3 regions of the Caballeronia sp. EK genome follow, and region 2 is predicted to be linked to each of the others. Evidence: predicted binding sites of a transcription regulator. Region 2 holds the regulator's gene; each other region holds the start of a gene.
What was found. Region 2 encodes FliA, which starts transcription of late flagellar genes. Its sites were predicted from a motif close to CTAAAGTTTNNNNNNNNNNNGCCGNTA; they were not measured.

Region 1: IAG25_RS33620 (flagellin) is a predicted target of FliA. The motif match lies at 3,868-3,894, and genes of this name have one in related genera.
Region 3: flgM (flagellar biosynthesis anti-sigma factor FlgM) is a predicted target of FliA. The motif match lies at 4,702-4,728, and genes of this name have one in related genera.

What each region holds. Positions count from the first base shown of each region.
Region 1 is NZ_JACSUE010000016.1:64,939-72,705, forward strand. Features, by position in the region: gene IAG25_RS33590 (BadF/BadG/BcrA/BcrD ATPase family protein) at 1-148, opposite strand, end outside; gene IAG25_RS33595 (DNA-3-methyladenine glycosylase I) at 263-868, shown strand; gene IAG25_RS33600 (hypothetical protein) at 1,304-1,729, shown strand; gene IAG25_RS33605 (hypothetical protein) at 1,746-2,123, shown strand; gene rpsU (30S ribosomal protein S21) at 2,238-2,450, opposite strand; gene IAG25_RS33615 (aldo/keto reductase) at 2,798-3,748, opposite strand; gene IAG25_RS33620 (flagellin) at 3,992-5,110, shown strand; gene fliD (flagellar filament capping protein FliD) at 5,294-6,832, shown strand; gene IAG25_RS33630 (flagellar protein FliT) at 6,842-7,141, shown strand; gene vioA (dTDP-4-amino-4,6-dideoxy-D-glucose aminotransferase VioA) at 7,349-7,767, shown strand, end outside.
Region 2 is NZ_JACSUE010000012.1:390-8,156, forward strand. Features, by position in the region: gene IAG25_RS29930 (aromatic ring-hydroxylating oxygenase subunit alpha) at 1-730, opposite strand, end outside; gene IAG25_RS29935 (GGDEF domain-containing protein) at 921-2,015, shown strand; gene IAG25_RS29940 (RNA polymerase sigma factor FliA) at 2,017-2,751, opposite strand; gene IAG25_RS29945 (MinD/ParA family ATP-binding protein) at 2,767-3,684, opposite strand; gene flhF (flagellar biosynthesis protein FlhF) at 3,677-5,479, opposite strand; gene IAG25_RS29955 (thiamine pyrophosphate-binding protein) at 5,791-7,497, shown strand; gene IAG25_RS29960 (PepSY domain-containing protein) at 7,576-7,767, shown strand, end outside.
Region 3 is NZ_JACSUE010000031.1:15,378-23,144, forward strand. Features, by position in the region: gene flgF (flagellar basal-body rod protein FlgF) at 1-113, opposite strand, end outside; gene flgE (flagellar hook protein FlgE) at 161-1,378, opposite strand; gene IAG25_RS39250 (flagellar hook assembly protein FlgD) at 1,428-2,147, opposite strand; gene flgC (flagellar basal body rod protein FlgC) at 2,171-2,596, opposite strand; gene flgB (flagellar basal body rod protein FlgB) at 2,606-3,085, opposite strand; gene flgA (flagellar basal body P-ring formation chaperone FlgA) at 3,289-4,578, shown strand; gene flgM (flagellar biosynthesis anti-sigma factor FlgM) at 4,759-5,085, shown strand; gene IAG25_RS39275 (flagella synthesis protein FlgN) at 5,186-5,620, shown strand; gene flhB (flagellar biosynthesis protein FlhB) at 5,830-7,038, shown strand; gene flhA (flagellar biosynthesis protein FlhA) at 7,035-7,767, shown strand, end outside.

The DNA of each region.
Region 1 (7,767 bases), on a different contig from region 2:
CGACGCCGAGCCCGAGTCCCGACGGTCCGCCATTCGCGCGTGCGAGCTCGGTGCCGTGCGCGTCCGCGAGGACGACGCGGGTGCCGCTTCCGCCGCCGTCGATGCCGAGCAGGAAGCCGTTGAATTCCGATGTCGAGAATGTAGTCATGGGCGCAAGCTTACCGGTGGCCACGGCGCGCGCCAATTGGCCGAATGGCAGAGGTGGCGCGTCGCGGACGTTCGGCTATGCTGACGCGATCCAAAAAAACGACGAGGACTCGCAATGGCAGACACCGACCACACCCGCTGCGCCTGGGCCACGACCGACGCGATGATCCAGTACCACGACGACGAATGGGGCGTGCCTTCGCGCGACGACCAGCATCTGTTCGAAATGCTGATTCTGGAAGGCGCGCAAGCCGGCCTCTCCTGGTCGACGATCCTCACCAAGCGCGAGGGTTATCGGACGCTTTTCGCGGGCTTCGACATCGACAAGGTGGCGCGCTTCACCGAGAAGGACATCGAGCGCATCGTGCTGGACGCGCGCGTCGTGCGTAACCGGGCGAAGATCGAGTCGGCCGTGCTCAATGCGCGTGCCGTGCAGCAGATCCAGCAGGAACACGGCTCGTTCGCGGACTTCGTCTGGTCTTTCGTCGATGGCAAGACCATCGACACGCCGCGCGATGCCGCGAACCCCACGCCGGCATCCACGCCCGAATCCGACGCCTTGAGCAAGGCGCTCAAGAAGTACGGCTGCAAGTTCATCGGCACGACCATTTGCTACGCCTTCATGCAGGCCACCGGTTTGGTCAACGATCACGCCGTCGGTTGCATATCGCGAGAAAAACCTAAGACAAAAAGGAAGACCGCCGCCAAATCCACACGCTGAAGATATTCGTATGCGGGAAATTTTTGCTTTTTGGCAACACGTCTGAGTACAAAATACGTCTCTTGGCGTAAACACCTATAGAAGCCGATTTTTTTGCAGTGAAGCACGCGCAATGCCCCGAATTGCAAGGCTTTTTGCCGGGTTTTCCGCACTGCACGAACGTACGAGCCGTGTAAAAATGGCGTCCTCGCGTGCGCTGGCGCACCTTTTTACCGGACCGAACCGTTATAACTGACGGTGTACGGATCGTTCACTGAGTGTAGAAATCCGACGCGAGCCAGTCCGGGAAACCGCCGTGCTCGATGCAGTGTCCGAGCGGCGAAGCGTTCATTCAGGTTGCCACATTCGCAACGACGCCGCCGCTCCGGTAAGCAGGTGCAGCTTCTCGAAAACTCAAACGCACGGCCGCTGCGCAGGGGCGCAGGGGAGATGATCATGAAAAGCTTGAACTTCCTGACCCATCAGGAGATTTTCAACGGCGCGGTACAGCATCTTTTTGTGCAAGGGCAAGCGGCTTTGCTGCCGCAGGGCGGCGGCGCGTATCGCGGATACTGCGGCGGCTGTCCTGTCGGCAGCTTCATCAAGCCGCGCGACTACATCACCGCGATGGAAGGCGTGCCCATTCGCTTTATCGCGAAGCCGCCAGAGCAAGTGCCGGCGTACATGGATGTCGGCGTCGCGGCGCTCAGGCGCGCGCTGCTTCGTGCGCGCATCAACGTGTTCGATCCCAATACCGTCGAATTGCTCTCCTGTCTGCAGAACGTGCATGACGTCTTCGGCAAGTGGGAGTGGCGCGAGCGTCTGACGTCGATCGCGCGTCAGTTCGGGCTGTCCGCCGAACTTCTCAAAACGGCTGCGTGATATTGCAGGTGCTGTGATGTTGAGCCCCATTACGATGTTGAGCCCGAAGGAGATTTACGAGCGCGTCAGCGAGCACTTGCTGACGCAGCGCGCGGTGTCCGAGGACGACAACGGTTCGTGCCGGCTCCGCAGTCCGGAAGGCCGCAAGTGCGCGATCGGCTCGCTCGTGCGCGACGAGTTGTACGAGCCCGAGCTGGAAGGCGTTGGCATTTCGTACTATCGGCATGCGCGGGACGGCGGGCTGTTGCGCGCGCTCTACGCATCGAACGTGAATGCCTACGATCCGAACATCATCGATCTGCTGATCGAGCTCGAGGAAGTGCACGATTACGCCGATATCGACGAGTGGCCGGAACTGCTCGCCGCGCTCGGAAAGCGTCACGCGTTCGTGTGACACGCGCAATATCGTAGTTCGAAGCACAAACAAAACGGCGGTGCGCCCATACGGGTCGCACCGCCGTTTTGCCATGCGGACGAGAATCCGAAAATTCTCGCCGGCCAGAGACGCTTAGTGCATCTTCTTCGGCAGCATCTGGCTGCGCAGGCGCTTGCGCAGACGCGCGACAGCGGCGGCCTTCTTGCGCTTGCGCTCGGTGGTCGGCTTTTCGTACGACTGGCGCTCGCGCAGTTCGGCGATGAGGCCATTGCGCTCGATGGTGCGGCGGAAACGCCGAATCGCGACATCGAACGGCTCGTTTTCTTTGAGGACGATAGTGGTCATGTAAATCCTGAGTTTGCTAAACGTATTTTCAAGCGCGCGACGATAGAGCTGCCGCGCCCCGGCACTCCGATCGTCCGCCGGACATGAAATGGCGCGGCGGACACGAGCAAAGCGGCCACGGAGGCCGGAAAAGAGATCGTTGGGATTCAGCCGCCAAAGCGGCATGCGCTTTCGAAGGAACCACACGAACGCGCGTTTCGGAGCCGTTCGCCGCTGCTTGTTGACGTTGTCATTCTCAGCGGCGAAGGCAGGAAATCGGGCACATTTCTCGATTCGGGCGCGATGTTACCAGAACACCGCACCACTGCCAACTCCCCCGATCCGTCCAACCCATTGATGCAACAGATTTATTTCTGCCACGCGCTGGCTTCGTCGAGGAGCTGGATGTCGTCGGTGGCGAGTTGCAGGCGCGTCGCGGCAGCGAGGTTTTCGAGCTGCCCGACCGACGTGGCGCTGGCGATCGGTGCCGTCACGCTCGGGCGCGCGATCATCCATGCGAGCGCGACGGTCGCGGGCGTCGTGTCGTTGCGCTTCGCGACTTCGTCGAGCGCATCGAGAATCCTGAAGCCGCGCGCGTTCAGATATTTTTCGACGCGCGAGCCGCGCGCCTTGTGCCGCGTGTCTTCCTTCGACCGGTACTTGCCCGACAGGAAACCGCTCGCGAGCCCGTAGTACGGCACGACCGCGATCTTGTGCTGTTGCGCCACCGGCTCCAGACCGGTTTCGTAGCCTTCGCGATCGTAGAGGTTGTATTCCGGCTGAAGGATCTGATACGCCGGCAGTCCCGACTCCTTCGCGATCGCAAGCGCCGTGTCGAGCCGCTCGCCCGTGTAGTTCGACGCGCCGATCACCCTCACCTTCCCCGCCTTGATGAGCTTCTGATACGCGTCGAGCGTCTGATCGAGCGGCGTGTTCTCGTCGTCGTAATGCGAGAAGTAGACGTCGATGTAATCGGTCTTGAGACGCCGCAGCGAATCGTCGACGGCCGCCGCGATGTTCGCCGCCGCAAGCCCGGCGCGCGTGCCGAGCTTGCCGACTTTTGTCGCGAGCACGACCCGATGGCGCTTGCCGCTTTCCTTGAACCACTTGCCGATGATCGTCTCCGATTCGCCGCCCTGATGCCCCTCGACCCAGGCGGAATAGACGTCCGCGGTGTCGATGAAATTCAGGCCGTGGTCGACGAACGCGTCGAGGATCGAGAACGACGTGCGCTCGTCGGCAGTCCAGCCGAATACGTTGCCGCCGAAGACGAGCGGCGCGATCTTCAGTTCCGATGTGCCGATGCTGCGTGTCTGCATGTGTGCTCCGAATGCGCAAAAAGAACGGACCGAAAAGCATACGCGCGAAACCGGCGCCTTGCTGGGCGAGCGTTCGCAGGCTTACGGCTGCATTCATTACACAAATCGTTTGCGAAGGGCTTAAGTTTTTTTCGTGGGGCCCGATAACCACAAGTAGGCGGCCGGCTATCACCGAGCGCAGGACCGCCAGGCAACACTCGGTGCCAAAGCCAAAGCCAGACAAAGTCTCCCAGGAGAGCAAAAATGATCGGTATCAATAGCAATATCAATTCGCTGGTTGCCCAGCAGAACCTGAACAGCACGCAAAGCGCACTGTCCTCGGCCATCACCCGTCTGTCGTCGGGCAAGCGCATCAACAGCGGCGCGGACGACGCAGCAGGCCTCGCGATCGCCACCCGCATGACCGCGCAGATCAACGGTCTGAACCAGGGCGTGTCGAACGCCAACGACGGCGTGTCGCTCGTCCAGACGGCTAACAGCGGTCTGTCGCAAATCGCCGACAACCTGCAACGTATTCGTCAGCTGGCCGTGCAAGCGTCGAGCGGCTCGCTCTCGACGTCTGACCAAGCCGCGCTGCAACAGGAAGTGACGCAGCGTATCAGCGAAATCAACCGTGTTTCGTCGCAAACGACGTTCAACGGCAAGAGCCTGCTCGACGGCACCGCCGGCAGCCTGTCGTTCCAGGTCGGCGCGAACGTCGGCCAGAGCATTGCCGTGGATCTGTCGGGCGCGAACGTTTCGGCGACCGCGATCGGCACCCCGGCCAAGGGCGCTGTCCTCGGCAAGATCGATGGCCTGTCGCTCGATTCGAGCGGCGCGTACACGTCCACCGGCGCGACGGTCACGTCGGTGACGGTGTCGGCTGACGGCAGCGGCGGCTTCACCTACACGGACAACACCGGCGCGGCGTTCACCGGCTCCAACCTGTTCAGCTCGACGAGCGGCGGCACTTTCACGTTCGCCACCGGCGCGTTCAGCGGCGGCACGGTCCCGACGACGGGCACGCAAGCCACCGAACTGACGTCCCTGACGACGGCTGCGAAGGTTCCGGCGGTCAACGACATCGACGTGTCGGCGAGCGGCGGTGCGGCAGCGGCGATCTACTCGGTCGACAACGCGCTCGCAACCATCAACACGCTGCAGGCAAGCCTCGGCGCCACCCAGAATCGCTTCGCGTCGGTGTCGTCGGCGCAGGCTTCGCAGGCGACCAACCTGTCGTCGGCCCAGTCGCAGATCATGGACGCGAACTTCGCGCAGGAAACGGCGAATCTGAGCAAGGCGCAAGTGCTGCAACAAGCTGGTATTTCGGTTCTGGCGCAAGCGAACTCGATGCCGCAGCAAGTGCTGAAGCTCCTCGGCTAAGCCACATTGCCGATGCGGTAGCCGGCGCGCGCATGCAGTCGAACGCGCGCCGGGCAAGACGAAACATCGCGGCAAACAAGCAAGTCAGCGTACCGGGAGCTCGTCTCCCGGTACGCGTTTGCGCAAAACCCGGCGTTTGCGCACAAATCCAGACGAACGCCACACGCAACGAACGGAGTACACATGACCACAGTAGCCACGACCTCCACATCGGGCACCACTGTCGATCCGACGAGCGCCGTACAGCAGGCAGCACAGTCGATCATCAGTGGTACGACGAATTCGACGATGGATGTGAACTCGCTCGTTTCGGCGCTCGTCAATGCGAAGGTCGCCGGTCAGACCGACACGCTCAACAACAAGAAGACCGCCGACACCACGCAGCTCACCGCGGTAGGCTCGCTCAAGTCCGTGCTGTCCCTGCTGCAAAGCTCGCTCTCGAAGCTAGCCGACGGCACGACCCTGTCGTCCTTCACGGCGACGGCGAGCGGCAAAGGCCTCACCGCCACGGCCGGCAAGGGCGCGGTAGCGGGCAGCTACGGCGTCAACGTGACGAACATCGCGTCGGCGCAATCGCTGACTTCCGGCGTCTTCTCGACGACCGACAAGCTCGGCAGCGGCACGATGACGATCAAGGTCGGCGACAAGTCGAGCACGATCACGCTCGACGACAGCAACAACACGCTCTCGGGCATCGCGTCCGCGATCAATTCCGCGTCCGACAATCCGGGCGTCACGGCGACCATCGTCACCGGCACGGATGGCGCGCACCTCGTGCTGCGCTCCGCGTCGACGGGACTCGCCAATGCAATCAATGTCGATGTCGCGCCCGACGCGAGTTCGACCGGTTCGCCGATCACGAAGCTCGCGGTGAAGTCGTCGACCACGACGACGGATGTCGATCCGAACGACCCCAACAGCACCATCGAAGTCCCCGAACATACGATCATCGACGGCGCGAACGGCTGGAAGCAGTCGACCTCCGGCGTGGACGCGCATCTGACGGTGGCGGGCACGGCGTTGTCGAGCGCGTCGAACACGATCAAGGGTTCGATTACCGGCATCGACATGACGCTGACCTCGGATTCGGTCGGCACGACGCAGACGCTGACGATCGGCCAGGACGTGAGCGGTCAGAAGACCGCCATCGACGCTTTCGTCACCGCGTACAACAACTTCATCAGTACGGCGGCATCGCTCACGTCGTTCGACTCGACGGCCAGCTCGCAAGGCGCGCTGCTCGGCGACTCGATGATGAACGCGATCAAGAACACGATCTCCAGCACGATCAGCAAGGCGATCGGCAGCGGCACGAGCAAGGTGAATCTCGCGTCCATCGGCATTGCGTTGCAGCCTGACGGCACGCTGCAGACCGACGAAGACGCGCTCACCGATGCGCTCACCAACAACACCGGCACCGTGGCGTCGCTCTTCAACACGACCGACGGCGTCGCCGCGCAACTGAACACGAGCCTCACGGGTTATCTCGCGACGGGCGGTCTCATCGACACGCGCACGACGGCGCTGAATGCCGACCTGAAGAGCATCGCCGATCAGCAGACGCAGCTCACTTCGTACACGCAGCAGCTCACCACGCAGTACAACACGCAATTCACCGCGCTGAACACGCTGATGTCGCAAATGGCCACGCAGTCGAACTACCTGACGCAACTGTTCGGCGGCACCAACAGCGCGGGCGCGATGGCCACGAACGCGAAGTAAGGATCATTCATGGAACAGCAGGAAGTCATCCAGCGCGCCTGGGCGCTGACCGAAGCGATCGAAGCGGCCGTGGCCGAGCAGGACTGGACGCGAGCGGCGGAACTCACGCAGGCGCGCACGCCGCTCGTCATGCAGATCGGTCCGGAGCAATCCGCCGAAGCGCTCATGGTCATCCGCAAGATTCAGGCGAGCATCGATTCGACGATGGGCCACGCGCAGGCCGCCAATGCGATGCTCGCCAGCGGTTATCGCCGCTCGATGGAGCGTGCGCAAGCGGCCGGGCGATATCAGCAAGCCGCGCGATTCTGACGTTCTCTCGACCGGGCCGGGGCCACTCCCGGCTCGCTCGCATTCCCTCTCGTCCCCGAAGCAGCACGCATCCCCCGTCGACCTCATCGAACCCCGCCCCCGGCGCATGCCCGGAATTGACGGGTGTTTGGCCGCCACATCGCCGCATTGGACACGGGCCACGCGTCTCATAATTCTGTTTAATCACAGAAGCGTGAGCCATCCATCATGACCGCCAGTCTTCCCTTTGCATCCGTCGCCGAACTCGTCGATGAGCGTCTTTACGTCACCCAGCCGCATCTGCCGCCGCTGAACGAGTTTCTTCCGTATCTGGAGGAAATCTGGTCGAGCAAGGTGCTGACCAATGGCGGGCCGTTTCATCAGCAGCTGGAGAAGGCGCTGTGCGACTATCTCGGCGTGAAATATCTGTCGCTGTTCGCGAACGGCACGCTCGCGCTGGTCACGGCGTTGCAGGCGCACCGGATCACCGGCGAGGTCATCACCACGCCGTATTCGTTCGTCGCGACCGCGCATTCGCTGCTCTGGAACGGCATCAAGCCCGTTTTCGTCGATATCGATCCGAAGACGCTGAATCTCGATCCGAAGCGGATCGAAGAAGCGATCACGCCGCAGACCACCGCCATCAT
Region 2 (7,767 bases):
CCAGCATGATATGCAGCGCACCCTGTCCGCCCGACGCCATCTTCGTGAGACTCGCGATCAACGGCCGCTTCACGCGATACACATAATCGATCATCGCGCCGCCGCCCTGTCCAGGAATCCCCGCGGGTTGCCAGTATCGGCACTGCCGCGCCTCCAGTCCGCCATCGGCAGTCTGCACGACTTCATAATCCGGCACTTCCGTATGCGCGTCCTCGCCCAGAATCCCCACATGCACGAACGAAAAGTGCGCCATATCGAGAAAATTTTCGACGACGCGCGGCGCCGATGACCTCACCGTCTGCGGCGCGAGATTGATGCGCCGGCCACCGGGAATCGCGGCTTCGGGAAAGAAATCGAGCGCGTAGGCCGGCTCGCCGAAGCACATCCACACGACGCCGTACTTCTCCTCGCTGACGAATGTCGTCGCGCAGGCACGCTTCGGAGGACGCAACGAAGGATTCGACGGAATCCGCAAGCACTGCCCTTCGATGTCGTAACGCCAGCCGTGATACGGGCACACGATCTGATCGCGCATCACGTGCCCGAGCGACAACTGCGCGCCGCGATGCGGACAGTAATCGCGCCAAACATGCGCCGCGCCGCTACCGTCGCGCCACACGACGATGCACTCATCGGCGACGACAAAGCCGCGCGCGCCGCCTTCGGGGACGTCTTCGCTATTGCAGACCGGCAGCCATTCGCCGGCCAGAGAAATGGATTCGTCGCGCATCACGGTGAATCGGAAATAGAAGTGCGAAAGCCGTTATTACACGAAACACAGCGTCTTCGCAAAACGTTGCAAAATAGCGGATCGCTCGCTCGGCGCAATTCGATACCACGCCATAAAGTCGATGCCACGCGACGGGGCCGCAGTAAAGACAGCAAGATAAAAGAAAGAAATCACCATCCAGGGGTTCAGTATGGAGCAGGCGCATCAACCGGCACGCCGGCCTTATGCCTTCGCATGGTCCGAGCACCGGAATCCCGAACGCGAGCAGGCCACGCTGCGGGTCTGGATGGGAGCGGCGGTTCTTCTGGCCTACGGCATCTTCGCGTGGCTCCGCCCTTCCTACGATGCACTGGCGGTCGCGCGTCTCATCGCGCTCTACGTGTCTTACGGTGCTGCCACGCTGCTGATCGTCAACCGCATGAGCACGCCGTCGGAGAAGCGTCTCACGGTCACGACCATCGCCGATCAAACGCTGCTCGGGCTCGCGCTTGCAGCGGGCGGCGCGATCGCGCTGCCGCTCATCTGGGTGATGTTCTGGTTTCTGATCGGCTCGGGATGCCGTTACGGCAAGCGCACGCTCGCGGTGTCATGCGCGACGGCGCTCATCGTCGTGATGGCGCTCGGCGTCTGGCAGCCGTGGTGGCGCGCCAATCTTCCCGCCGCGATCGGGCTGGGTTTGAGCGTGCTGGGCGCATCGGTGTATTTGAGCGTACTCGTCGATCGCCTCGGCAATGCGAATCGCGATCTCGCGCGTCAGGCATCGACCGATCCGCTCACGGGCCTGTCCAACCGATACGCGCTCGAACGGATCGTCGATCGTGCGATGACCGCGCGCGAAACCGGCGGCGACGATGCCACCGCGCTCCTTCTCATCGATCTCGACGGCTTCAAGGAAGTGAACGATACCTACGGTCACGCCGTCGGCGACATGCTGCTGCAAGCCTTCGCGCAATCGCTCGCGAAGCGCATGCGCAAGTCGGACACCATCGCGCGTCTGGGCGGCGACGAGTTCGTCGTGCTTGCACATCAGGTGCGCGACCGCGCGGCGGTGCTATCGGTGGCCGACAGCATTCACTCGATTCTCGACGCGATGACATCGGTGCAGGAGCGGCCGGTGTCGGTATCGGCGAGCATCGGCGCGTGTCTGCTTTCGAGCGCGACGAGCGCGCAGCAATCCGGCATCACCGCCGTGCTGCGCGCCGCCGATCGTGCGATGTATCGCGCAAAAAGTCTCGGCGAAGGGAAAACGGTCTTCGCCGAAACGCGCGACTTCGAAACGAACTGAATCAGGCCTCGACACTCGTCCACGCCTGCTCGCGCAGCTTCGTGCGCAGACGTGCGACCGCCTGGCTGTGCAGCTGGCACACGCGCGATTCGCTCACTTCCATCACCGCGCCGATTTCGCGCAGGTTCAGGCCGCGTTCGTAGTAAAGGCTCATCAGCAGCTTCTCACGTTCGGGCAGCTTGTCGATCGCTTCGATCAGCGCGCCGCGCAGGCTGTCGTCGAGCAGCGCCGAAAGCGGATCCGAGCGATCGACGCAATAGCGGTCGAGGAACGGCTCGTCGTCGGCGGAGCGGTCGAAGTCTTCGTAGTAGATCAGCTGGCTGCCGTGCAGATCCTGGAGCATCGACTGATACTCGTCGAGCGGCATCTTCATGTGCTCGGCGATCTCCGTCTCGCTCGCGGAGCGGCCGAGGTTCTGCTCGACCTTATGCACCGCCGATTCCACTTCGCGCGACGTCTTGCGCATGCTGCGCGGCAGCCAGTCGTTGGCGCGCAGCTCGTCGAGCATCGCGCCGCGAATGCGCTGGCTCGCGTAGGTTTCGAATTGCGCGCCTTGATCTTCCTTGTAGCGGCTCGCCGCGTCCAGCAGACCGATCATGCCGGCCTGGATGAGATCGTCGAGATCGACGCTCGCCGGCATCTTGGCGACGAGCTGAAGCCCCAGCCGACGAACGAGCGGCGCATATTTCGTCAGGACGTCCGACTGTGAGAGTTTGCCTTGGGCGTTATACATCATGGTCACCTATCTTGATCACATCGACGCCGTGCTGCTCATTGCAAAGTCGTGAAGCGCGGCCACACGATGCGCCGCCTCCCGCCCGCCCTGTTCAGAGTCGCCAACCGGAATTCGCGCGTCTGGCTGGCCGTTCGCCGCGCGCATGTACGGCGCGGGGCGCATCGGCCAGTGGAGGAGCTCCGCCGCGATCGCGCGGTAGTCGCGTGCCGCGGCCGTGGCCGGGAACGCTTCGACTGCGCAGCGTGAGAGTTCCTTTGCCCGAGCGACGCGCGCATCCTCGGACACATACCCTGCCTGCACGAGCGACACGGCCAGATACCGGCTCGCGACGCCCGACAGGTTGTCGAATGCGACCGCCGCGTCGGCCGGGTTCTGCACGTGATTGATGAGCACGCGGAACTGGCCGATCGCATGGGCGTAGTGCAGGCGCTTCATGCACGCATACGCCTCGGTGATCGCCGACGCGGCAACCCGCGTCACGATGAGAAAGTCATGCGCCTGAGCCGCGAGCGTCGACAGCGCGCCGTGACGGTCCAGTTGCGCATCGATCAAAACGATGTCGGCCGGACCATCGAGCAATGCGCGGCACTGCGCGGCGTCGTGGCTGATGCGCTCGTCGCGCGGTGCGGCGATCTGCGAGAAGCCGAACGGCGTGCGCTCGACGACATCGGCGAGCGCGCGGCGGCCGGACATCACCGCGGCGAGCGTGCCTGCATCGGACAAACCCAGCATGCGGCTCACCGATCCCGCGTCCTGATGCTCGTCGATCACGAGCACATCCTTGCCGTGCACGGACAGCGCCGCGCCGAGATTCACCACCGCCGACGTGCACCCGATGCCCGCCGGCCCGCCCGCAACCGCCACCACGCGCGAACCGGCACGCGTGAGCAGCCGTCGCAGACCTTCCGCCTGGTCGAGCACGAACTTATCCAAAGTGCACCCCATGCAGTTCGGTCGTGGCGCGCGCGGACAATGCGGAGAGCAGCGCCGGCACTTCTTCGTCCTGCGGCACGAACGGCGAGCCGTCGCGGGGAATGCAGAATGCGCTCTTGATGAGAAAACGCTTGGTCGCGACGTACAGGTTCTCCGGCACCTTCTGGCCGGTCGACACGTAATGCACCGGCAGCTTGTAGCGGATGACCGTATCGAGCACGCCGCCGAGATTCGTCGCTTCGTCGAGCTTGGTCAGGATGCAGCCCGCGAGCGGCGGCTGATCCGCGGCGCTCTTGTATGCCTGCACGACTTCGTTGAGCGTGTCGCCGTGGCTCGTCGCGTTGAGCAGCAGGATGCGCTGCACCGGATGGCCCGCGCCGCACAGCATCGCGATCTGGTCGGAGACCATGCGGTCGCGCTGGCTCATGCCGATCGTGTCGATCAGCACGATATGTTTGTTGCGCAGCTCGGAAAGCGCGAGCTGCAGGTCCGCGGCGTCCTTCACCGCGTGAACCGACACGCCGAGAATCTTGCCGAAGATGCGCAGTTGCTCGTGCGCGCCGATCCGGTAGCTGTCGGTCGTAAGCAGCGCGACCTTGCTCGCGCCGAAGCGCATCACGCAGCGCGCCGCGAGCTTCGCGGTGGTCGTCGTCTTGCCGACGCCCGTCGGGCCCATCAGCGCGAACACGCCGCCGCGTTCCATCAGTGCATCTTCGCTATCCATCACCGGGATGTTCGATTCGAGCACTTCCTGCACCCATTCGAGCGCGCCTTCCACGCTTTCCATCTCCGGCATGTTGTCCACCATCATGCGGACGAGTTGCGCGGAGAAACCGGCGGCGAATAGACGCTTGGTCAGCGCGCCGCCCGTCGGATTGCGGCGCTGGCGCTCGCCCCAGAGCAGACCGGAGAAGTGCTCTTCCATCATCGAGCGCATCGACGAAAGCTCGTTCATCACCGTTTCGTTGACGACCTGCTCCATGCGTGCGCGGATCGCTTCGGTCACGACCGCCGCCGCGTTCGCCGGCAGACCTTCGAAGGCGCCTTCCTGCGCAGCCGGCGCGGTGCTCGCCGCCGGTGCTTCGGCGTGCGGCGCGCTCGCGTTGATCTTCTGCGCGGCGCGGCGTGCGGCGACCTGCGCGGCTTCGCGTGCCCAGTCGGGCGTTTCGACCTTCGATTGAACGCGCGCCTGAGCGATGGCTTCCGCGCGGTTCGCTTGCGCATGCGCTTGCTGGCGAATCGCGTACTTGCCTGCTTCCGGCGTTCTGTCGGCGCGCGTTTCCGACGCGGCGACCGGGACCGGCACGCCCATACCGCGAGCGATCGCGGCGGACGCCGTCAGCGGACGGTTCGACGGCATCGTCGCCTGCTGCGCGATGCGCTTCGCATGCTCGATCAGCCACGGGTTCGAGTCGGCCATCGTGCGCGGCGCTTCTTCGTCGGATGCGGCTTCGTGTTCGTGCGCGAAATCGTCTTCATCGTCGGCGTCGGTGTTCGCGCCGAAGACCGACGAAAACACGTCGCCGCTCGCGTAGGGATTCGCGGCGGATTGCTTAGCCGGCAGCGCGGCGGCCGCGGCAGCCAGCGCGGCGCGCGACGAGCCTGCCGAGCGTACGGCCTGTTCCTTCGCGGCCGGCGAGATCGACGCGATATCGCTGTCCGCGACGCCGACGATCTCCACGGAACCATCATCCAGCGTGCGATTGGACAGCACCACGGCATCGGGGCCGAGCGCTTCACGAACCTGGCGCAATGCGTCGCGGCTGTTCGCGCCGATGAATTTACGAATGTTCAAACTTGCCCCCGATGAGGTGAAACTGCGATCTTTGCGAGGCGGACCCGCTTGGCTCGTTGCCGTGTCCGCTTTTCAGTGAAGCCATTATTGCGAACTCCACCCTTTCTCCATCGCTGGATAAGGGGCGAGAAAAAGGGGTATTTCGGCTGATGGAAATGCCGCGGACGGCGCGAACAGGCCGCGCGCGCCGGGAAAAAATTCCGCTTTGCTTCTGGCCGCGTGCTCGCCCGACGGCGTAAGCTTTAGGGCAATTCGCTCACGGTCCGGCCCGCATCCGCGACGATCCGGACACTCACAGGAGAGTTCTTCGCATGGCGTCCGCTGTCCCCTCCGCGCAATCCGCTTCTCCCGACAATCAAACTACCGGCGCGCGTCTTCTCGTCGATGCGCTCGTGCATCACGGCGTCGAGCGCGTGTTCTGCGTGCCCGGCGAGAGCTTTCTCGCCGTGCTCGATTCCCTGCACGACGAAACCTCGCAGATTCAGACGATCGTCTGCCGCCACGAGGCGGGCGCGGCGAACATGGCCGAAGCGGTCGGCAAGCTGACGGGCAAACCGGGCGTCGCGATCGTCACGCGCGGGCCGGGCGCGACGCACGCGTCGATCGGCGTGCACACCGCGTTTCAGGATTCGACGCCGATGATCCTGCTCATCGGCCAATGCGCGCGGGATCACATGGACCGCGAGGCGTTTCAGGAAATCGACTATCGGCGCATGTTCGGGCAGATGGCCAAATGGGTCGCGCAGATCGACGATCCGCGCCGCGTGCCGGAATACATGAGCCACGCATTTCACACGGCGACCTCGGGCCGTCCGGGTCCGGTCGTGCTCGCGCTGCCCGAAGACATGCTGACCGAAGCGGTCGCCGCAGCGCCGCCCGCGCCGCGTTATCAGCGCGTGGCGGCATCGCCGTCGGCGGCGCAGATCGACCGGTTGCGCGAACTGCTCGCCAGCGCGAAGAAGCCGTTCGTGATCGCGGGCGGCAGCGGCTGGACGCTTGAGGCGACGCAGGACTTCGCGCGCTTCGTCGAGCAATGGCGCTTGCCGGTGGGCTGCGCATTCCGCTATCAGGACACGCTGTCGAACGAGCATCCGAACTATGCGGGCGATGTCGGCCTCGGCATCAATCCGGCGCTCGCCGCGCGCGTGCGCGATGCCGACGTGCTCTTCGTGCTCGGCCCGCGCATGGGCGAATCGACGACGGGCGGCTACACGCTGCTCGACATCCCGAAGACGAAGCAGACGCTCATCCACGTGCATCAGGGCGCGGAGGAACTCGGGCGCGTGTACAGCGCCGATCTGCCGATCGTCTCGGGCATGCCGGAAATCGCGTCGATGCTCGCGGCCCTGACGCCGCCCGCGAATATCGCGTGGAATGGCGAGGCCGAGGCCGCGCACGCCGCGTATCTCGAATGGCGCACGCCGCGTCCGATGCTCGGCGATGTCCAGCTCGGCGAAATCATGCGCCAGCTCGCGGAAACGATTCCCGCCGATTCGATCCTCACGAACGGCGCGGGCAATTACGCGACATGGCTGCATCGGCACTATTCGTATCGGCATTTCCGATCGCAATGCGCGCCGACGAGCGGGGCGATGGGTTACGGCGTGCCCGCCGCGATCGCCGCGAAGTCGCTTTATCCGGACCGCACGGTGATCGCGTTCGCGGGCGACGGCTGCTTCATGATGTCGAGTCAGGAACTCGCCACGGCGATGCAATATGAATTGCCGGTGATTTTCATCGTCGTGAACAACGCGCAGTACGGAACGATCCGCATGCACCAGGAGCGGCATTACCCGAATCGCGTGCATGGGACGGGGCTGACGAATCCGGATTTCGTCGCGTTTGCGCGCGCGTTCGGCGCACACGGCGAACTCGTCGAAACGACGGATCAGTTCATGCCTGCATTCGAACGCGCCCGGAAATCCGGCCTGCCCGCGTTGATCGAGATCCGCATTCCGCAGGATCAGAGCACGCCGGGCGCGACACTCGAACAAATTCGCCGGCAAGGACAGCGCTAAGGGACAAACTTTCAATCTTCTTGCAGACCGCTCCCGGTGGCAGTAGAGTAGCCAGTTCGAAAACACAGGGAGTTAGCGATGCTTAAGATTCTGGCGTTGTCATTGGCGTTGAGCTTTTCGGGCGCGGCTTTCGCGAAGGCCGACTGCACCGCGCATCCGAAGAGCGAGTGGATGAAGGAATCGGATGCCAAGGCTCAACTCGAGTCGCAAGGCTACAAGATTCGCAAGTTCAAGGTCGATGGCAACTGCTATGAGATCTACGGCCACGAC
Region 3 (7,767 bases), on a different contig from region 2:
AGCTGCGCCTTGAAACCCGTGGTCGACGCGTTCGCGAGGTTGTTCGCCACGACGGCTTGTTGTTCGAGCGCCTGGCTTGCGCCAGTCATCGCGGTATAGATCAGACGGTCCATGAATCGCTTCCTTCTTCCCTGATGCGTTTATTGCGTGCGACCGATGCTTACAGATTGATCAGCGTCTGATCGACGGTCTGCTGTGTCTTGATCGTCTGCGCGTTCGCCTGATAGTTGCGCTGCGCGGTGATCAGATTCACGAGCTCGCTCGTCAGGTCCACGTTCGAGTTCTCCACCGCGCCGCCCTGCAGCGTGCCGTGGTTGGTCGAGCCCGGCACGGAAACCTGCGCCGCGCCCGAAGCCGCCGTCTGCGCGTACACGTTGCCGCCGAGGTTCTGCAAACCGTTCTGGTTGTTGAAGTTGGCGACGGCGATCTGGCCGAGCGCCTTGGTTTCGCCGTTCGAGTAGTTGCCCGTCAGCATGCCGTCGCTGCCGACCGTGAAGCCCGTCAGTTCGCCCGTGCTGTTGCCGTCCTGATGCAGGTTCGTGAGGCCGCTCTTCGCGCCGTACTGCGTCGTGCCGGAGAGATCGAGCGTCAGCGTCTGGGTCGCGCCGGCCGTCGCGCTCGCGCCGTCGGGGATCGTGAACGAGAACGTCTTGCCCGAGGTCAGGTTGCCCGACGAATCGAACGTGACGGGGCCGAGATCCGTCTTTTGCGAAACCGGATCGCCGTAGCCCGCGAATGCTTCCCACGAGTTCGTGCCGGACTTCGTGAAGTACACCGACACCTTCTGCGTGCCGCCGACCGAGTCGTAGGCATCGACAGACGTCGACGCGTTGTAGGTGTTGCCGTTGGTCGGGTCGAAGTCGGCGGCTGCCTTGACGTCGTCCTGCGAGTTCAGGTTGAACGCGGCGGTGATCTTCTTCGTCGCGGTCGGCGCGATATTCGCCGTCGGCACCGTGAGCGGCACCGTGCTCGCGCTGTTGACGACGCCGCTCGAATCCGCCGCGTAGCCCATCAGTTGCAGGCCCGACGAATTGACGATGTTGCCGTTGTTGTCGAGATGGAACACGCCGTTGCGCGAGTACACGACCGAGCCGTTGTTCGACAACTGATAGAAACCGTTGCCGTTGATCGCGACGTCGAGCGCCTGATTGGTCGTGGTGATCGTGCCTTGCGAAAACTGCTGCTGCACTTCGGACAGGCGCGTGCCGATGCCGATCTGGTTGCTGACGGCCGTGGCCATCGAGCTCGCGTACATGTCGGCGAATTGCGCCGAGCCTTGCTTGAAGCCGACCGTGTTCGCGTTCGCGATGTTGTTGCCGATCACGTCGAGATCGCTCGATGCAGCGCCCAGACCGCTCAGTGCTTGTTGGTAACTCATTTGATGTTTCTCCGTGACGAGACCACGCTCGTCCAAAATGAATGTGGAATCAGAGGATCGAAGCGACGCCCGTCAGCGCAACCGTCGAGCCGTTCGAGAGCTTGAGACCCGGCGCACCGCCCGACATCTGCACGACGCTTTGCACCTGCGAAGCCGACAGCGTCGTCGCGGTCGCCTGCTGGCCGTTGATCGTGCCTTGCGCGGTGATCGTGTAGCTGCCGTCGGCGAGCGTGGCGCCCTTCGAATCGACCGGCGTCCAGCCCGTCACCGGGACGACGCCTGCGCCCTGCGCGCCGAGATCGAGCGTGTTGACGATCTGGCCCGACGAGTTCTTCACGACGATCTGCAGGTCGCTCACGTCGCTCGCCAGTTGCACGCCGAAGCTCGACGACGCGCCCTTCGACACGGTCACGCCGTTGCCCGCCGAGAGCACGCTCGAGCCGATGAGCAGCGCGGCCTGCGTCTGCTGGCCGGCGGAAAGCTGCGTCGCGAGCGAGGACAGCGACGTGTTCAACTGGCCGATGCCCGACACCGTGTTGATTTGCGCGAGCTGCGAGGTCATCTGCGAGCTGTCGGCGGGATTGGTCGGGTCCTGGTTCTTCAACTGCGTCACGAGCAGCGTGAGGAAAGTGTTCTGCAGATCCTGCGCCGACGTGCCCGACGTGGATGACGTCGACGAACCCGACGACGACGCGCCGTTCATGGTGTCGAGCAGCGTCTGCGAGACGGTCGTGCCGTTGCTGCCGATAGTGGTGCTGGAGGAGCTCACGTGGTGTTCCTTAAGTTTCTCGATCAGGTTCCGATGGTCAAAGTCTTGAGCATCAATTGCTTGGCGGTATTGAGCGTCTCGACGTTCGCCTGATAGGAACGCGACGCGGAAATCATGTTGACCATCTCCTGCACCGGATCGACGTTGGGCAGCGTCACGTAGCCGTCCGCGTTCGCCGCCGGGTTGGTCGGGTCGTAGCTGGTTTTCATCGGGCTCGGATCGTCGATCACGCCGGTCACCTGCACGCCGCCGACCTGCTGGCCCGACGCGGTGCGCGCGCCGCCGAGCGGATCGACCGCGAACACGACCTGCTTCGCCTTGTACGGCTGGCCGTCCGGGCCGGTCGTGCTGTCCGCGTTCGCGAGGTTCGACGCGGTGACGTTCAGGCGCTGCGCCTGAGCGGACATCGCCGAGCCGGCGACGTTGAAGATGTTCATCAAAGAGGGCATCGCTGTTCCTTAACTGTTCGATGTGATCGCCGAGAGCATCGACTTGATCTGCGACGACAGCACCGTCATGCCCGCCTCGAAGTGCAGCGCGTTGTCCGCGAACTGCACGCGCTCGGCGTCGAGGTCGACCGTGTTGCCATCGAGCGACGGCTGGTTCGGCACGCGATAGGCGAGCTTGCCGTAGTCGTCGCTCGAACCGCCCGATGCCGAAAGCGTCGACGTGCCGCTCATGTGGCCTTTGGCCGTCGCGGCCAGGCCGCCGCTCACGCTCACGCTGACGGGCTGCGCCATCTTCAGCGTCGAGTTGTTCGTCGCGCCGCCGCCCTGCTTGAGCGCACCCGCGAGCGCGCTCGAGAAATCGACGTCGCGCGCCTTGTAGCCGGGCGTGTCGGCGTTGGCGATATTCGACGACAGCAATTCCTGCCGATACGCGCGTACATCGAGCGCCTCACGGCCAAAAGCGAATTCCTTGTCGAGTCTGTCTAGCATTGCGGTTTCTCCTGTCGGCAGCGCCGAGGCCTTTTTGCATGACACGAATCTTAGGAGCGGCGCGCAAGAACTAATCCGACGAATAACCGGGAAACGGGGCCTCTATTCGACGCTTGCCCGCGCCCGCCGATATCTAGAATTCGTTTCGTTGGAAGTTGCCGCATGTTTTCGCGGCTCGATCGGAACAGGTACGGAGAAAGTTGATGAGCAGGTCCGCGCAGCGTGCATCGAACCCCACGGCTCGCGTCGCAGCGACGTTCGCGCGCCGCACGCTGGGCGCATCCCTTTTCATGGGCGTCGCTCTGCTCGCGCATGCCGAGCAGAGCGACGGCCCGATCGTCATTCCGGGCAACGCCGAGACCAATCCGGCCGCGGCGGCCGATATGGCGAAGAGCCTGAATGCGCCCGTTTCGCGCGCATCGGCTCCCGTCGCGGCGATGCCCGCGTCTGAAATCGCGCGTGCGAGCGGCTATCGCGCCGCGACGAAAGCCGCCGACGCCGCGATGCGCAACGCCGCGCTCGAACTCGACGCCCGCGCCGACGCCGCCGATGAATCGATGAACGATGCGAGCGGCATGATCGTGATTCCCGGACCGAGCGAAGCGAAGCCCGCGCGTGCGTCCGTTGCTCCGGCGCCCGCGCTCGTGAAGGCGCCCGCGCTTTCCGCATCGCGCGATGTGATGCCTGTCGTCGTGACGCGCGACGATGGCGTTGCTCGCGCCACGAATGCAAAACCCGTCGCGGCGAGTCCCGCGACGCCCGTCGCCGGCGCCGCTTCGCCGATGAGACGCGTGAGCTTCAATCCATCGGCCGCAGCAACCACGCCCGTCGCCGTCGCGTTGCCGCAAGCGCCAGGCGCGCCCGCCACGACGATGCAGGATGGCGAATCGATCCGCGTCGCCGCGCTCAATTTTCTGCAGCAGCAGGCTGCCGGCTTGCCGGGCAAGGTCGAGATCACCGTCACGCCCGTTTTCCCGCGCGGCCTCGCCGCCTGCTCCGCGCTCGATCCGTTCATGCCGACCGGCGCGCGCCTCTGGGGCCGCATGACCGTCGGCGTGCGCTGCGTCGGCGAGCGCCCGTGGACGCTCTACGTGCAGGCGCGCGTGTCGATCAACGCCACTTTCTATACGGCCGCGCGCGCCATCGCGCCGGGCGAAGTGCTGAGCAACGCCGATCTGGTCGCCCGCGACGGCGACATCACCGCGATGCCGCAGGCCATCGTCACCGATCCGGCGCAGGCCGTCGGCGCGGTCGCGCTGTCGCGCGTGCCCGCGGGCCTGCCGCTGCGCACCGACATGCTGCGCGCGGCAAGCTCGGTGGCGATCGGCCAGAACGTGCACGTGGTCGCGGGCGGCTCGGGCTTTTCGATTTCGGCCGAAGGCACCGCGATGAACAACGCGGCGCCCGGCCAGCAAGTACGTGTAAAAACTGCCGGCGGCCAGATCATCACCGGCATATTGAAGGACAGTCAGACGGTGGAAATCGCCCTCTGAAGCGGGCTTATGTTCGGTTCCCCACGCTTGTTTCATTTTGTTTCAAATGCGCTGAATGCCCGCTCGACAAGGCTTTGAGGGCGATGAGCGCGCCGAACGGCAGTTGCGGTTCCATCGGCAGGGTAAAGTTTTCAAGCTCCCTCGCCGTTAAAGGACTCAACACGTTCGGGAATGGACATCGTGAAGATCGATACGACTAGCAACACCACACTGGCAGGCCTTCAAGACAACCTGCAACGCGCGTCGCAAAACGACGCGAAGGGCGCCGCGAGCACCGTGCAGCAATCGGGCACGAGCACGGCGAAGAATTCGACAGTGAGCCTGTCGTCGCTGTCGACGGACCTGCGCGCATCGAACAGCTCGGACATCGACACGGCGAAAGTCGAGTCGATCAAGGCCGCGATCCGCGACGGCAGCCTGAAGATGGACACGAGCAAGATCGCCGACGGCATTCTGAGCACCGCTCGCGATCTGCTGCAAACGAGAACCCCGCCGACCGGCGGCTGAACGCAGTGACCCGGCCGCGCCTTGCGAGAAACAGGCGCGCGGCGGCAAGCGACGTTCATGGCACCGGCGGCTTTTGTGAAACCGCTATTCGAGCGATGCAATGAGAGACGCCCTGCTTGCCACTGTCACCGAAGAAGTCGCCGCTGTTCTGGCCTTCGAATCCCTCCTCGTCGATGAGGAAAAAGCGCTGATCGCGGCGCAACCGCTGCCGGCGCTGCCTGGAATCATCGAGCACAAGACCGCGCTCACCGAGCGCATCTCCGCGCTCGAAAAGGCGCGCGACGAGCAGTTGAACGCGCTCGGTTTCCCCGGCGGCTTCGTCGGCATGGAAGCAGCCGCCGCGGACGACCCCGCGATCGCCGCGCAATGGGCGCTCTTGACCGCGGCCGCGCGTCGCGCGAAACAAGGCAACAACAACAACGGCGTCCTGATCCGCACGCGCATGGAATACAACCGCAAGGCGCTCGCCGCGTTGCAGGTTGCGCCGTCGAAGAGCGGCTTCTACGGCCCGGATGGCCGCGTGCCCGGCGCCTGATCACCGTTTTCCGCATTCCGAACGGCGCGTGCTTCTCGCGAGGCACGCGCCGCTTTCGTTTCCCGCGCTTTCATCTACCGAATAACCCCCTTTTCCCCGGCTTTATCCGCCGATGGCCGCTCGACGCCTTCCGCAATAATCGCTTTCATCCAAAAGCGGCTTCGCGCCGCTCGCATGTGCAAACGATGGAAGCAACGGAGTAAGGCCCGGTGGCAGAAGAAAGCGATCTCGAAAAAACCGAATCAGCCACTCCCAAGCGCCTGGAAAAGGCGCGGGAGGAAGGCCAGGTTGCGCGTTCGCGGGAACTCGCGTCGTTCGCGCTGCTGGCGGCGGGATTTTTCGGCGTGTGGGGTTTGTCGGGGCCGATCAGTCAGCATTTGCAGTCGATTCTGCGCGGCGCATTCACCTTCGATCACGCGACCGTGCTCGACTCGCGCCAGATGATGATCGGCGCGGCGAACGCGGGCAAGGAAGGGTTGTTCGCGGTGCTCCCGGTTCTGCTGCTGACGGGTTTCGCCGCGCTCGCCGCGCCGATGGCGCTCGGCGGCTGGCTCATCACGACGAAGCCGCTCGCGCCGAACTTCGGCCGTCTGAATCCGATCAGCGGCCTCGGCAAGATTTTCTCGGTGCAAGGGCCGGTTCAGCTCGGCATGTCGATGCTGAAGACGATCGTCGTCGGCGGCATGGCGGGCTCGGCGATCTGGAGCCGCAAGGCCGAAGTGCTCGGTCTACTCACGAAGCCGCTCGATCTCGCGCTCGCCGATGCCATGCACCTGATCTTCGTGTGCTGCGGCATGGCGATCGGCGGGCTCTTTCTCGTCGCGGCCGTCGACGTGCCGTATCAGCTCTACTCGCACGCGAAGAAGCTGCGCATGACGAAGGAAGAAGTGAAGCGCGAGCACAAGGAAAGCGAAGGCGATCCGCACATCAAGGGCAAGATTCGCGCACAACAGCGCGCGGCCGCCCGCCGCCGCATGATGCAGGCGATTCCGACCGCCGACGTGATCGTCACGAACCCGACGCACTTCGCCGTCGCGCTGAAGTACGCCGATGGCCAGATGCGCGCGCCGAAGGTCGTCGCGAAGGGCGTGAATCTGGTGGCGGGGCGCATCCGCGAATTGGGCCGCGAGCACAACGTGCCGCTGCTCGAAGCGCCTCCGCTGGCGCGCGCGCTGTATCACAACGTAGAGATCAATCGCGAGATTCCGGGCGCGCTCTACGGCGCGGTGGCGCAGGTGCTGGCGTGGGTGTACCAGCTCAAGCGGTACAAGGAAGATGGCGGCGTGAAGCCGGACGAACCGTCCGATCTCGACGTGCCGAAGGAACTCGACAAAGGCGGCGTATCCGACGCCGACGCCGATCAGGAAGCCGCAGAGGCTCTGGCTGGCGACAACACTGACAATGGAGCCGCCGCATGAACGCGCGCGCTGGATTTTTCGCCAAACGGCCCGACGCGCTGGGCACGCAGAACTTGCGAGCCCTCGCCGGCCCGATCCTGATCTGCATGATCCTGGGCATGATGATTCTGCCCTTGCCGGCGTTCCTGCTCGATTTGCTGTTCACCTTCAACATCGCGCTGGCGGTGATGGTGCTGCTCGTCAGCATGTACACGCAAAAGCCGCTCGACTTCGCGGCGTTCCCGAGCGTGCTGCTGTTCTCGACGTTGCTGCGCCTGTCGCTGAACGTCGCGTCGACGCGTATCGTGCTGCTCGAAGGCCACACCGGCCCGGATGCCGCGGGTCAGGTGATCGAATCGTTCGGGCACTTTCTCGTCGGCGGGAACTTCGCGGTCGGTATCGTCGTGTTCGTGATTCTGATGATCATCAACTTCATGGTGATCACGAAGGGCGCGGGGCGGATCGCGGAAGTGGGCGCGCGCTTCACCCTCGACGCGATGCCCGGCAAGCAGATGGCCATCGACGCGGATCTGAACGCGGGCCTCATCAACGAAGAAACCGCGAAGAAGCGCCGCCAGGGCGTGGCGCAGGAAGCCGAGTTCTACGGCTCGATGGACGGTGCGAGCAAGTTCGTGCGCGGCGATGCGATCGCCGGCCTTTTGATCATGGTGATCAACGTGGTGGGCGGGCTGATCGTCGGCATGCTCCAGCACGACATGGACTTCGCGCACGCGGCGACCAACTACACGC